One region of the Mesorhizobium sp. WSM3866 genome, then DNA from elsewhere that is predicted to be linked to it. Evidence: predicted binding sites of a transcription regulator. Region 1 holds the regulator's gene; each other region holds the start of a gene.

Region 1 (3,278 bases):
CATCGAGAACGCGCGCGAAAATATTGCCGACCACATCAGAAGCACCGTCGGCGGACCCGAAGGCGAGATTGCCGCCGCACTGATCGTCGGCGTGCGCGCCGGCATTCCCGAGGACATCAACGAGGCGATGCGGCGGACCGGCATCTATCACATCATCTCGATTTCGGGCCTGCACATGGCGCTGGTCGCCGGCACGGTCATGCTTCTGCTGCGCGGCGCCTTTGCGCTGTTCCCGGATTTTTCGTCACGCCGGCCGGTGAAGAAATATGCCGCGACAATCGCGCTTATGTCGATCGCCGCCTATCTCGTCATCTCCGGCGTGGTGGTCGCCGCCGAGCGAAGCTTCATCATGCTGGCCGTCATGCTGATCGCCGTGCTTTTCGACCGAGCCGCGCTGACGATGCGCAACTTGGCGATCTCGGCCATCGCCGTCATCCTGGTGTCGCCGCATGAAGTGGTTGGCCCGAGCTTTCAGATGTCGTTCGCGGCAACCGCCGCCCTTGTCGGCGCCTATGCCGGCTGGTCCGACTACCGCGCCGGCAAGGTGAGAGCGCCGCCGGACAAGCGTTCGTTCCTGCGGTTCATGTCGCACAAACTGGCAGTCGGAGCAGGTGGCGCCGCAATGACGTCGATCATTGCCGGAAGTGCCACGGCGCTGTTTGCCATCTGGCATTTCCAGCGCGTCTCGCCGCTCAGCCTGCTGGCCAATCTCGCGATCATGCCGATCGTCACGATCGTGATGTTTCTCGCCGTCGCCAGCGCGGTCATGATGCCGTTCGGCTTCGACGGGCCCTTCCTCTATTTGATGGGCAAGGGCCTGGCGGCGATGATCGCGATCTCGGCGTGGATTTCGGAGTGGTCGCCGGTCGATGCCGTGGGCCTGATCTCGATCCATTCGGTGCTGCTGGCGACGATCGCGCTCGTCATCGCCACGATGGCGACTACCTGGTTCAGGCTGGCCGCAATTCCTTTCGCTGCCGCGGCCGTGATGATCATCCCGCAGGTGCGCACGCCGGACCTGCTGATCTCGGAGGACGCGCATCTGGTGGCGATGCCGATCGGCGGCGGCGAACTCGCCATCAATCGCGCCCGCTCCAACGAGTTCACCACCGATAACTGGAAACGTGCGCTCAAGGCCGAAACGATCGTGCCGCCGGAGACATTCGCCAAGGGCACGCTGGACTTGGCCGATCCGGTCGACCTGCCGCCTGGATCGCCCTTTTACTGCACGGGCGATCTCTGCATTGGCCGGCATCCATCAGGCGCGATCGTCGCGCTCGCCGAGAACCGCGAAGCTGCCCGGCCTGCCTGCGACTTCGCAGACCTCATCGTCATCAACGACGCCACGGCCTACAATCCCTGCCACGATCCGCGTATCCTCGTCGTCACCAAGCGGCAGCTCGCGCGCGACGGCAGTGCCGCCGTCTTCTTCGATCCGCAATCGGCGACGGCGCGAGCAACCATTCAATACGCCGTCGAAAAACCGTACCGCCCTTGGCACGAACAGCGGCGCTACTCGCGTGAGGCGAGGGGGTTGGCGCCTTACAAGAAGCCCGAGAAGCCGGAAGCCAAGCCGCAGCCCCCTCAGTAGCGGCGGATGAGCCCGACGAGCTTGCCCTGAACCTTCACGCGATCGGGACCGAAGATGCGCGTCTCATAGGCCGGATTGGCAGCCTCGAGCGCGATGGAGGCGCCCTTGCGGCGGAAGCGCTTCAGCGTCGCCTCCTCGTCATCGACCAGCGCCACGACGATCTCCCCGGGGCTCGCAGTGCTGGCGTTGCGGATGATGACCGTGTCGCCGTCGAAGATGCCGGCCTCGATCATCGAGTCGCCTTTGACCTCGAGCGCGTAGTGCTCGCCGCCCGCGATCATGTCCGGCGGCACTGTGATCGAATGCGTCTGGTGCTGGATGGCGTCGATCGGCACGCCGGCGGCAATGCGACCCATCACCGGGATGGAGACGGCTGAAACGGCGTCGTCGTCATTGCTGGGCGTCGGCGTGCGGGCGGGCGCCGCGGGTTTGATCTGGCGGCCGAGATTGCCTTGGCCGCCCTGGATGACGCTCGGCGAGAACTTCTTCGCCGCATTGAGGCCGGGCGCGATCGAGTCAGGTAGGCGCAGCACTTCAAGGGCACGCGCCCGGTTCGGAAGCCGGCGAATGAAACCGCGCTCCTCCAGCGCCGTGATCAGGCGGTGGATGCCCGATTTCGAGGCAAGGTCGAGCGCTTCCTTCATCTCATCGAAAGACGGCGGAATGCCGCTTTCCTTGAGCCGTTCATGGATGAACATCAGCAGTTCATGTTGTTTGCGCGTCAGCATGGCGGCCCCCATGGGTTCTGAAACCAGAATCAGAAAAACAAACCCAGAACAAACACTATCTGTTCCAGTTGTGTTCCGCAACCGTTTAAAGTTTAGTGAATGTGTTGACGTTTTGTTCAGCGTAACATCAGAACGCTGCATTCCTCGCCGGCTTCAGCCGCCGGTGCGAAGGGTTGGCGCACGATCAGGCCATTGGCATCGGCGAGCATCCTCAACATCGAGGAATCCTGGATGCCGAACGGTGTTGCGATCAACGCCCCCGCATCTTCGCGGACCACGGCGCGCACATAGTCCTGCCTGAGATCGTTGGCGTGCATTGCGACGCCTAACCGGGCCGTGCGGATTTCCTGACGGCAGGACCGGCCGCCCAGCCGCGCCAGAAGCGGCTTCAGGAACAGCTGCGAGCAGACCAGGCTTGCGACCGGATTGCCGGGCAGGCCGATGCAGCGAATGTCGCCGAGCCGGCCAAACATCAGCGGCTTGCCGGGACGCATGGCGATCTTCCAGAAGTCGAGCTGCATGCCTTCGCCGGTCAGCACGTCATGGATCAAGTCGTGGTCGCCGACGGAGGCGCCGCCAAGCGTGACGATGACGTCGGCGCCGGCCTTGACCGCCTTCTTGACCAGGGCCGCGATCGCGTCCTTGCGGTCGGCGGCGATGCCGAGGTCGAGCGCGCGCGCGCCGACCGACTGGGCCGTAGCTGTGACGCCACAGGCATTCGACGAGATGATCTGGTCGGGGCCGAGCGCGCTGCCCGGCGGCAGCAATTCATCGCCGGTGGCGATGATGGCGAGCAGCGGCTGCCGCACCACGTTGAGACTCGGATGGTTGGCCGATGCCGCCAGCGAAAGCGCCGCCGGATCGAGCTGGCGGCCTTTTTCGAGGAGCAGGTCGCCCTCGCAGAAGTCGAGGCCGCGGCGACGGACGTTTCGTCCCTCCACGGTCGGCTCGGTCACTTC
Region 2 (3,278 bases), on a different contig from region 1:
TGCTCGCTGCCCTTGGTGTCGCCGGGCGGCGGCACGTCCGCGCGCGGAATGAGCTTCGACGTGAAAGCGAGATAGGTCGGCATGCCGAACATCACCTGCCGCAGCGGGTCGACCGCGACGCCGCCCCAGTTGAACACGCCGAAATTGCCGGGATAGACCAGCGTGCCCTGCAGCGAGGGCGGCGTGTAGCGTCCCTCGTAACGCAGTCTCTTCAGTTCGATCCGACACGCCAGCTGATCGAACATGGTGATGCCCCACATGTCGGCGCCGGTCAGCGGCTTCGGGTTGAACGACAGGCCGGAGGACGGCTGCGTCGGCGAGGTATGGTCGCCTTCGATCGCTCCGCCCGGTGCCGGCACTTCCTTCACCGGAATGATCGGTTCGCCAGTGCGCCGATCGAGCACATAGAGATCGCCCTGCTTGGTCGGCCCTACCAGTGCCGGCACCACGCCGCTCCCCGTCGTGATGTCGACCAGCGTCGGCTGCGCCGGCACGTCCATGTCCCACAGATCGTGATGCACGGTCTGGCGCACCCAGCGCAACTGTCCGGTGTTGAGGTCGAGCGCGGTGATCGAGGAGGAGAATTTTTCGACATCGGCGCTGCGGCCCATGCCGAGCTGGTCGGGCGTCTGGTTGCCGAGCGGCAGGTAGAGCAGGCCAAGCTTCTCGTCGGCGCTCGCCGTTGACCACATGTTGGGCGAGTTATTGGTGTATTGCTGCCCCGCCGGCAGCGGCGTCGTCTGATCCGGTTTGCCGGAATCCCAATTCCACAACAGCGCGCCGGTGCCCGCGTCATAGGCGCGGATGACGCCCGACGGCTCCTCGGTCGAATAATTGTCGTTGACCGCGCCCCCAACGATGATCTTGCCGGCGAGGATGAGCGGCGCCGAGGTCGAATAGTAATAGCCCGACTTCGGAAAGGGCATGTTGGCCATCAGGTTCAGCGTGCCGCCTTCGGCGAAGGACGGACAAACTTGCCCGTTCGCGGCATCGAGAGCGATCAGCCGGGCGTCCGAAGTCGGCAGGTAGATGCGTGCCGCGCAGGGCTGGCCCGCCGCGATCTTCGCATCGGCGTAATAGGAAACTCCGCGGCAGGTCTGGTGCTGGCGGTTGGGATCGAGCTTGATCTTCGGGTCGTAGCGCCATTTCTCCTTGCCGGTCGCGGCATCGATGGCGATGGCGAAATTGTGGGGCGTGCAGATGTAGAGCGCATCACCGACCTTGAGTGGCGTTACCTGATAGGTCGTCTCGCCGATGTCGTCCGGACCCTTCATGTCGCCGGTGCGGTAGGTCCAGGCCGGCTGCAGCTTGGCGACATTATCCGGCGTGATCTGAGCGAGCGGCGAGTAACGCTGGCCGAACGGCGTGCGGCCGTAGAAATGCCATTCGCCCGCCGGCATGTCGCCGCCGAGATTGGCCGTCGGCGTCACCTTATCGGTGTTGAGCGTGCCGCCGATGTCCTTCGGATCGGCGGTCATCGAATAGCCGGCCACCGCAAGCGATGCGAGCACCGCCAGGATGAGCGGAGCGCGTCCGTCCGGACCGGTGAATCCCCGCCTGGCCCATGGCGTCAGCAGCCAGAGCGCGATGAGAACGATGATGCCGCCGCGCGGGCCGAGCTGCCACCAATCAAAGCCGGTTTCCCACACCGCCCAGCACAGCGAGGCGAGCACGATCGCGGCATAGAGCCAGAGCCCTGTCGATCTGCGGCGGAAAATGAGCCAGGCGGTGATCAGGAAGGCCAGTCCGGCAATCAGGTAGTACCAGCTGCCACCCAACGTCACCAGCCAGATGCCGCCGCCGCCGAGGACCAGGCCGATAAGCAAAAGGACGAGGGAGGTGATGGTGACAGCCAAGACGATACTCCTTCGACTGTTGCGCGCTTGCGGCGCCTCTGAGGCAACGGCTTGCCGTCCCTGCCCTGTTGGCAGCTTTCTCTCGCAAGTTGCGCCTGTCAAGGCGGCCCCGAACAGGAACAACTAGAACAAAACGGAGACACTTCTGGCCTTTCGCTGCCGAATCACTACATTCGGGGGCGATGTCCGGCTTTTCGGAAGACATGCCCTTTTTTGACGAACCGAATGCGCGGCCCGCCGCCCCATCCGGCCTTGCCGCGCGCGCCATGGCCGCACGCAACGCGCAGAACCGTGCGCCCGATTATCTGAACGGCCTCAATCCCGAACAGCGGCTCGCTGTTGAAACGACCGAAGGCCCGGTTCTGGTGCTGGCCGGCGCCGGCACCGGCAAGACGCGGGTGCTCACCACGCGAATCGCCCACATCCTTGCCACCGGCAGGGCCTTCCCCTCGCAGATTCTCGCCGTCACCTTCACCAACAAGGCCGCGCGCGAGATGAAGCAGCGCATCGGCTTGCTGATCGGCGAGCAGAATGTCGAGGGCATGCCCTGGCTCGGCACCTTCCACTCGATCGGCGTAAAGCTGCTGCGCCGGCATGCCGAGCTTGCCGGATTGAAATCCGATTTCACCATCCTCGATACCGATGACGTGGTGCGGCTGATCAAGCAGCTGATCCAGGCCGAAAATCTGGACGACAAGCGCTGGCCGGCCAAGACCTTCGCGCAGATGATCGACAACTGGAAGAACAAAGGCCTTGGCCCCGACGAGATTCCGGAAGGCGACGCGCGCAGCTTCGGCAACGGCAAGGGGCGCCAGCTCTACAAGGCCTATCAGGAACGGCTGCAGACGCTGAATTCCTGCGACTTCGGCGATCTCCTCTATCACCCGATCCGCATCTTCCGCGCCTATCCGGACGTGCTGAAGGACTATCACCGCAAGTTCAAATACATCCTGGTCGACGAGTACCAGGACACCAATACCGCGCAATACATGTGGCTGCGCTTGTTGGCGCAGAGGCCGCAATCCTCCCCCCTTGAGGGGGAGGTGTCCGCGAAGCGGACGGAGGGGGTCGCCGCGGAAGGCGCCGCCCAGTCATCAGGCGCCGGAGCGTCGAGCACTGCCGCGAGGACCCCTCCCGACCGGGCTTCACCCAGCCACCCGCCCCTCAAGGGGGAGGGAAACCGGCGTCAATCCACTGTCAACATTTGCTGCGTCGGCGACGACGACCAGTCGATCTATGGCTGGCGCGGCGCCGAGGTCGACAATATCCTGCGCTTCGACAAGGATTTTCCGGGCGCCACCATCATCAGGCTGGAGCGCAACTACCGCTCCACCGCGCATATACTGGGTGCGGCTTCGCATCTTATCGCCCACAATGAGGGCCGCTTCGGCAAGACGCTGTTCACCGACCGCAACGACCCCG
Region 3 (3,278 bases), on a different contig from region 1:
TCGGCGATGGACCGAAAATCTACGGCATTAGGGTGGGCACGGCGCGCCAGCGCGACCAACTGGTGCCGAGAAGGCAGGTCTGGCACCGCTCGGCGTTGCACTGGCTGCCGGAAATCGAAGGCATCACGACCATCGAGGAGCAGTAACGGAGTTACGGCAGCTCAGTCGTCGCCTTCGACGACGCGCAGCCTGAGCTGACCCGTCTTGGAATCGGCCACGCGCGCGCCCGCCTCCACCTTGGCAGGACCGCGTGGCGGTTCGGGTTCGCCCTCGGCGAACTCCAGCGCCTCGATCTTCTGCCCGCGTTTGGTGACCTTCGTCGTCGAGACGAGGATATCGTCGATATCCCTGGCCGCCTGGCCGAAATGCGTCTGCAGCCGGCGCACGCGCTCGTCGACTCGCGCCACGTCCTCCATCAGGCGGATGACCTCGCCCTGGATCAGATGCGCCTGCTCGCGCATGCGCGCGTCCTTCAGGATCGCCTGGATGACCTGGATCGACAGCATCAGCAATGACGGCGAGACGATGACGACGCGGGCGCGGTGCGCCTTCTGCACCACGGGCTCGAAATTCTCGTGAATCTCGGCGAACACCGATTCCGAGGGCACGAACATGAAGGCGGTGTCCTGCGTCTCGCCCTGGATCAGGTATTTTTCCGCGATATCGCGGATATGCACCTCGATGTCGCGCCGGAACGCCTGCGCCGCCGCCTTCTGCAAGTCGGCGGCTTCGGCGGCACGAATGGCATTCCAGGCCTCCAGCGGAAACTTGGCGTCGATGGCGAGCATCGGTGCGCCGTTCGGCATCCGCACCAGGCAGTCGGGCCGGCTGCCGTTGGAAAGGCTCGCCTGGAACTCGTACGCGCCGTGCGGCAGGCCGTCGGCAATGATTGCCTCCATGCGCGACTGGCCGAAGGCGCCGCGAGTCTGCTTGTTGGAGAGGATCGCCTGCAGCTGCACGACCTGTCCGGCTAAAGACTGGATGTTGCCCTGCGCCGTGTCGATCACCGCCAGCCGCTCCTGCAGCTTGGCCAGGCTCTCATGCGTCGACTTGGTCTGCTCGGCCATGGTCTGGCCAAGGCGGCCGGTCATGGCGTCGAGCCGCTGTCCGAGCGATTGGGTGAGCTCGGCCTGCCTGGCGCCGAACACTTCGGCGATCGCGCCCATGCGACCCTGCATCTCGGCCTGCGCCTGAAGAATGTCCGCCATCCTGGCCTCGGTGTCGCGGGCATGGTCGGCCGCTTCGGCCGCCGCTGCCGCGCGCGCCTTTCCCGCGCGCCACAACGCGATGACGAGCGCCAGGAACAGCGCCAGCAGCAGCAGCGCTCCGAAGCCAAGCGCCTCGCCGAGCCTGATTGTGGTGGCGCCGAGCCGCGCGACGGGCTGCGAAAGGATCGAGGTCATGTCGTTCATTTGGGCAGCATAACCGATTCGCTCTGCTGGCACAGATCAAAACGTGAACAAGTCAAAGCCGCCCCGGTTGACGCTTTTCCATCGACGTCTTAGGTGAGACGCCATGTCGATCAAGCCGCTCATCATCCTTCCCGATCCAATCCTGCGCCAGGTTTCCAAACCGGTCGAGCGCGTCGACGGTGACTTGCGCAAGCTCACCGACGACATGCTGGAAACCATGTATGACGCGCCGGGAATCGGGCTGGCGGCGATCCAGGTCGGCGAGCCGCGGCGTTTGCTGGTCATCGACCTCGCCAAGGAAGGCGAGCCGCCGGCGCCGCATGTCTTCATCAATCCGGAAATCCTCGAAAGCTCCGACGAGCGCTCGGTCTATGAGGAAGGCTGCCTGTCGATCCCTGACTACTATGCCGAGGTCGAGCGTCCCGCGGCGGTGCGGGTGAAATATCTCGACCGCGAGGGCAAGCTGCAGGAGATGCAGGCCGAAGGCCTGATGGCGACCTGCCTGCAGCACGAGATCGACCATCTTAACGGCGTGCTGTTCATCGACCACATCTCGAAGCTGAAGCGCGACATGGTGGTCAGGAAATTCAAGAAGCTCGCCAAGGACAAGGCGCCGGGCAAGATGGCGGGCTAGAAGGGCATGCCCCTTCGCGTCATCTTTATGGGCACGCCGGAGTTTTCCGTGCCGACGCTCAGCGCCATCGCCGAGGCCGGCCACGAGATTGCCGCCGTCTATACGCAGCCGCCGCGCGCCGCCGGCCGGCGCGGGTTGGAATTGACGCCCTCGCCCGTGCAGCGCGAGGCGGAACGGCTCGGGCTCGAGGTGAGCACGCCGACATCGCTCAAGGCAGAGACCGAGCAGCAGGCCTTTGCCGGTTTGCGGGCCGATGTCGCCGTGGTCGTCGCCTATGGCCTGCTTCTGCCGAAACCCGTTCTTGAGGCCACCAGGCTCGGTTGCCTCAACGGCCATGCCTCACTTTTGCCGCGTTGGCGCGGTGCTGCTCCCATACAGCGCGCCATCATGGCCGGCGATGTCGAAACCGGCATGATGGTGATGCGCATGGAAGAGGGGCTGGACACCGGCCCGGTGGCATTGGTTGAAAAATGCGCCATTGGTCCCGATATGACCGCCGGGGAATTGCATGACCTCCTCATGGCTCGAGGCGCCTCGCTGATGGTGGATGCGCTCGCACAGTTGGGGATAAATTGTCTGACATTTGCCCCCCAGGCGACAGAGGGCGTGACCTACGCCCGAAAAATCGATAAATCGGAGACACGCGTAGACTGGACGCGGCCTGCCGGCGAAGTCCACAATCACATTCGCGGCCTCTCGCCCTTTCCGGGCGCGTGGTGCGAGGTCGAAATTGGTGGCCGCGTGGAGCGGCTGAAACTGCTTCGCTCGACGCTTTCCAACGGCGTCGGCGAGTCGGGAGGTATTCTCGATGATCGGCTGACGGTCGCCTGCGGGTCAGGCGCGGTGCGGCTGGTCGAAGTTCAACGGGCGGGTGGAAGGCCCGCCGCCGCGCAGGAGTTTTTGCGCGGGGCCAAGATCGAAAAAGGAACGAAACTCCAATGAGCATGATGTCGATACGTGCGGCGACGCCGCGGGATCGCGAGGCGATCCGCCTCGTCGAAGAGCATGCCTTCGGCCAGCAGGCGGAGGCCGGCCTGGTCGATGCGCTGGTCACCGGCGGCGACGCCGTCGTCGAGCTGGTTGCGGAAGAAGATGGCCAGGTCGTCGGCCACATCCTGTTTTCCAGGCTTTTTGTGCAGAACGGCGGCAAGCGCTTCGCGGCCGTGGCGCTGGCGCCGCTGGCCGTCGAGCCGTCCTTCCACGGCACCGGCATCGGCGGCGCGCTGATCCGC

Evidence for each region. Region 1 encodes LexA, which represses DNA repair genes until DNA is damaged. Its sites were predicted from a motif close to TGTTCNNNNTGTGTTCNG; they were not measured.
Region 2: the regulator LexA is predicted to act here: its motif matches at 1,981-1,998, upstream of CK222_RS29015 (UvrD-helicase domain-containing protein).
Region 3: the regulator LexA is predicted to act here: its motif matches at 1,445-1,462, upstream of CK222_RS00175 (DNA recombination protein RmuC).

Annotation. Positions count from the first base shown of each region.
Region 1 is NZ_NSGC01000005.1:201,506-204,783, reverse strand. It holds gene CK222_RS14050 (ComEC/Rec2 family competence protein) at 1-1,591, shown strand, start outside; gene lexA (transcriptional repressor LexA) at 1,585-2,319, opposite strand; gene glp (gephyrin-like molybdotransferase Glp) at 2,436-3,278, opposite strand, start outside.
Region 2 is NZ_NSGC01000021.1:51,278-54,555, forward strand. It holds gene CK222_RS29010 (glucose/quinate/shikimate family membrane-bound PQQ-dependent dehydrogenase) at 1-1,856, opposite strand, end outside; gene CK222_RS29015 (UvrD-helicase domain-containing protein) at 2,039-3,278, shown strand, end outside.
Region 3 is NZ_NSGC01000001.1:32,538-35,815, forward strand. It holds gene CK222_RS00170 (GFA family protein) at 1-146, shown strand, start outside; gene CK222_RS00175 (DNA recombination protein RmuC) at 162-1,412, opposite strand; gene def (peptide deformylase) at 1,516-2,046, shown strand; gene fmt (methionyl-tRNA formyltransferase) at 2,053-2,988, shown strand; gene CK222_RS00190 (N-acetyltransferase) at 2,985-3,278, shown strand, end outside.